DNA from 2 places in the Pseudomonas sp. 8_5_2 genome. Region 1 is predicted to be linked to the other one. Evidence: riboswitches for the same ligand, from Rfam matches in the RefSeq annotation. Region 1 holds a riboswitch; the other holds the start of a gene.
What was found. A riboswitch is a leader RNA that binds a small molecule or an ion and turns the genes downstream of it on or off. The one in region 1 is predicted to bind cobalamin.
Positions count from the first base shown of each region.

Region 2: it holds a riboswitch for cobalamin, as region 1 does, so the genes downstream of both, AC5O5R_RS13135 (CbtB domain-containing protein) here and AC5O5R_RS17730 (ABC transporter substrate-binding protein) in region 1, are expected to answer to the same signal.

Region 1 is NZ_CM181238.1:3,837,445-3,839,639, forward strand. Features, by position in the region: gene AC5O5R_RS17725 (acetyltransferase domain-containing protein) at 1-767, shown strand, start outside; cobalamin riboswitch at 795-992, shown strand; gene AC5O5R_RS17730 (ABC transporter substrate-binding protein) at 1,104-2,114, shown strand; gene AC5O5R_RS17735 (FecCD family ABC transporter permease) at 2,114-2,195, shown strand, end outside.
Region 2 is NZ_CM181238.1:2,864,576-2,866,770, reverse strand. Features, by position in the region: gene AC5O5R_RS13145 (LysE family translocator) at 1-153, opposite strand, end outside; gene AC5O5R_RS13140 (GNAT family N-acetyltransferase) at 285-764, shown strand; cobalamin riboswitch at 846-1,067, shown strand; gene AC5O5R_RS13135 (CbtB domain-containing protein) at 1,160-1,348, shown strand; gene AC5O5R_RS13130 (CbtA family protein) at 1,358-2,044, shown strand; gene AC5O5R_RS13125 (cobalamin biosynthesis protein) at 2,044-2,195, shown strand, end outside.

The DNA of each region.
Region 1 (2,195 bases):
TCAGCATGATCGCCCTGTCGCTGCTGGTGTGGCTGCCACGCGCAGCCCTGATCGCCGTGGGCGCGATGATCATCGCCGGCCACAACCTGCTTGATGGCCTGCACTTCGGTGTGGAGTCGGCCCTGCACGTGCCATGGGCGATCCTGCATGACCGCGGCTGGCTGGAGTTCTCCGACAACCTGCGCCTGCGCACCTCCTACCCGGTGCTGCCGTGGATCGGCGTGATCGCCCTGGGTTACGGCCTGGGCCCCTGGTTCGCGCGCGGCAGCGAAGCCGGTCGACGCCAGCAGCGCTTGCGGGTGGCCGGGCTGATCGCACTACTGGGCTTTGTCGTGCTGCGCATGCTCAACGGCTACGGCGAGGCGCCCTGGAATGGTTACCCGACCCTCACGCAAACCCTGATGAGTTTCTTCAACATCACCAAATACCCACCGTCGCTGCTGTTCCTGGCCCTGACCCTGGGCTGTGGCCTGCTGCTGCTGCGCGCCTTCGAGCGTGCCGGGCAGGCGCGCTGGATCAGCGCCCTGGCGGTGTTCGGTGCGGCGCCGATGTTCTTCTACCTGCTGCACCTGTATGTGTTGAAGCTGCTGTACCTGGCCAGCGTGGCGCTGTTCGGTCTCAACCAGGGCGACTACTTCGGCTTTGACGGCATCGCCGCGGTATGGCTGGCCGCGGTATTGCTGGCGGTTTCGCTGTACCTGCCGGTGCGCGGGTTCGCCCGCCTGAAGGCGCGGCGGCGCGACATCACCTGGCTGAAGTACTTCTGAAAAGCGTTTTAACCGGCGGCGTGATGGTCTACCATGCGGGCCGCCGGTTTCCACCACGGAAATAATAGGGAATCCCAGGCCTGCCAACACGGGCCAAACGGAACTGCCCCCGCAACTGTAGATGCCGAGCCTGCTCCATCGATGCCACTGGGTGACCGACCCGGGAAGGCCGGAGCCGGGCCATGACGCATCAGTCAGGAGACCTGCCGGCCTGCATTCACCAACCGGCGGGGTGTCCGGGATTGGCTATCAGTGTTGCCCCTGCCGCCAGCGGGGGCTCGGCGATGCCTGTCCGTGCGTTCCTCACCAGAACTGTCCGATAGGAGATCGCCCCGCATGCTGCCCCGCATCGCCACCCTGCTCGCCGGCCTTGGTTTTACCGGCCTGGCCCAGGCCGCCGCCACTCACTACCCGCTGACTGTCGATAACTGCGGCCAGCCGCAGACCTTCGCCCAGGCACCGGAACGCGCCGTCACCATCGGCCAGGCCGGCACCGAAATGCTCTACGCACTGGGGCTTGGTGACAAACTGGCGGGTACCTCGCTGTGGTTCAACAACGTGCTGCCCGAATACCAGGCACAGAACGACAAAGTGCCGCGCCTGGCCGACAACGACCCCAGCTTTGAGGCGGTAGCAGGCAAGCGCCCGCAACTGGTGGCGGTGCAGTTCGAATGGATGGTCGGCGCCCAGGGCGTGGTCGGCACCCGTGAACAGTTCGACGAACTGAACATCCCCACCTACCTGCTGCCCTCGGACTGCGAAGGCAAGGACAACCTGGTGGGCGCAGACGGCACTCGCCTGCAGGCGTTCCAGGTCGACAGCATCTACAAGAGCGTCAGCCAGCTGGCCGAGATCTTCGACGTGCAGGACCGCGGCACCGCGCTGAACACCGAACTGAAAGGCCGCCTGGACAGCGCCAGGGCGCAATTGGCCGGCAAGGACCTGTCGGCGACCTCGGCGCTGTTCTGGTTCTCCAGCGCCGACCTGGACATCGACCCCTACGTGGCAGGCCGCCAAGGGGTCGCCGACTTCATGCTGCGCAGCCTCGGCGTGCGCAACGTGGTCGAGTCCAGTGAGGAATGGCCAACCGTGGGCTGGGAAACACTGGCCAAGGCCAACCCGACCTGGCTGATCATCGCGCGCATGGACCGTCGCCGCTTCCCCGCCGATGACTACCAGAAGAAGCTTGAATTCCTGCGCAGCGACCCGGTTACCCGCAACATGGACGCGGTCAGGCACGACCGCATCATCATCCTCGATGCCGACGCCATGCAGGCGGGTATCCGCCTGTTCCGCGGTGTGCAGACGTTGGCCAGTGCCTTCGCCAGCGGTAAAGCAGCGCCGTGATGAGCCGCCTGCTACCCAGCCTCGCAGTTGCCCTGGCAGCCCTGCTGGCGGCGCTGCTGGCCGGCACCGTAATCGGCGAAA
Region 2 (2,195 bases), 970 kb from region 1:
ACCGACGCTGATGCCCACAGCGTGAGGAATCGAGCGGCGCACGCCGAAGTTCACCCCAGAGGCCAGCAACATGGTGTTGTTGGGGCCGGGCGTGATGGAGGACACGAAGGCAAACAGCACGAAGGCGGTCAGCAGGTCGGCAGAGGCGAGCATAGGGGCGGTCCACTTTCTTTATAGGTGCTGTCACACTAACGGAGTCGCCCTCCCCTGCGACCAGTACAGTTTCATTAAATTATGTAGATACACCTCACTGTATTGCTACCCGAATCAAGGAAGCCGTCAACATGAGCGTTACCATTCGCCCTGCCGTTCGCACCGATGCGCAACAGATTCTGGCCTTCATTACCGAACTGGCCGAGTATGAGCGTGCCCGTCACGAAGTGATCGCCAGCGTCGCCGACATCGAGCACAGCCTGTTCGACGAGGGCAGCACGGTGCATGGCCTGATGTGCGAACGCGATGGCCAGGCAATCGGCTTCGCCGTGTATTTCTACAGCTACTCGACCTGGCTCGGGCGCAACGGCATCTACCTGGAAGACTTGTATATCACGCCCGAGCAGCGCGGCGATGGCGCGGGGCGGCAAGTGCTGCAGCACATTGCGCGCGAAGCGGTAGCGAACAACTGCGGGCGGCTGGAGTGGAGCGTGCTGGACTGGAACGAGCCGGCGATCGGCTTTTACCAGAAGCTGGGGGCCGAGGCGCAGGACGAGTGGGTGCGCTATCGCCTGGACGGGGAGAAGCTGGCGGCGTTTGCTCGCGGTTGATGGGGCGGGAGAGGCGCTGTTAGGGGGGGCATCAGGGCCCAGCTCATATCCCGCAATTGACGCCACGCCCGCCCCATGCTCTCCTTATGCCTGCGTTCAGGTGCCCCTTCTGGGGTGAAACGGGAAACCGGTGCGTCGCGGCCCTTCAGCAGGGTCGGACAAGCCCGGTGCTGCCCCCGCAACGGTAAGCGAGCGAAGCGTCTGTACCACTGTGCCCGTAGTTCGGCATGGGAAGGTGACGCTTTTCAGGAGCCCTGCTCTTCCTCGCAAGCCCGGAGACCGGCCTGGCGTTCATGAACACCCCGCGGTGGGCGGGCGCTGTCGCATTCCCTGGGCAATCACGCTCGGGGCTGCCGCGCTTGTCCGTTGCCCACAAAAAAGCAGAGGAACGCGTCATGCCCGTCACCAGCGCCAAGCCACACAGCCTTGCCACCCCCACCACGCTAAGCCAACGCGTCGTCATCGCCGTCGGCGCCAGCCTGCTGGGCCTGTGCCTGGTCTACTTCGCCGGTTTTTCGCACATCGAGGCCGTGCACAACGCTGCCCACGATACCCGCCACAGCGCCGCCTTCCCCTGCCACTGAGTACGCCCGATGATCACGCGCATTGCCCGTACGGCGGGCTTCAGCGGGCTGCTTGCGGCCTTGTTGCTGACCTTGTTGCAAAGCTTCTGGGTGGCCCCGTTGATTCTTCAGGCGGAAACCTACGAGTCTTCGGCCCCGGCCGCACACCACGAACATGGCAGCGAAGTCGCTGCCCATGAGCACAGCGCCGAAGCCTGGTCGCCGGAAGACGGCTGGCAGCGCGTGCTGTCTACGACCGGTGGCAACCTGGTGGTGGCGGTCGGCTTCGCCCTGATCCTGGCCGCGCTCTACAGCCTGCGCGCTCCGAAGCGCGCCAGCACGGGGGCTTTGTGGGGGCTGGCGGGCTTCGCCGTGTTCTGCCTCGCGCCAACCCTGGGCCTGCCCCCAGAACTGCCAGGTACGGCTGCGGCCGACCTTGGGCAACGTCAGGCCTGGTGGATTGGCACCGCCAGCGCCACCGCCCTGGGCCTGGCCTTGCTGGCGTTTGCCCGCCACGGGCTGCTGAAAGCGCTGGGCGCCGTGCTGCTGGTGGTGCCGCATGTGATTGGCGCGCCGCAACCGGAGGTGCACGAAAGCCTGGCTCCCGAAGCACTGCAAGCCCAGTTCAAGCTGGCCTCCTGGCTGACCAACGCCGCCTTCTGGCTGGCCCTGGGCCTGCTAAGCGCCTGGCTGTTCCGCCGCTCAAGCCAGGCCTGATGCCGGTTTTTTACGCCGGTTTTGGCTGCCGCCGGGGCTGCCCGGTGGATACGCTGCTCAGCCTTCTGCGCCAGGCCCTGGATAATCAGGGCCTGGCGCTGGCCGACCTGCACGGTATCGCCAGCATCAGCCTGAAGGCCAACGAACCGGG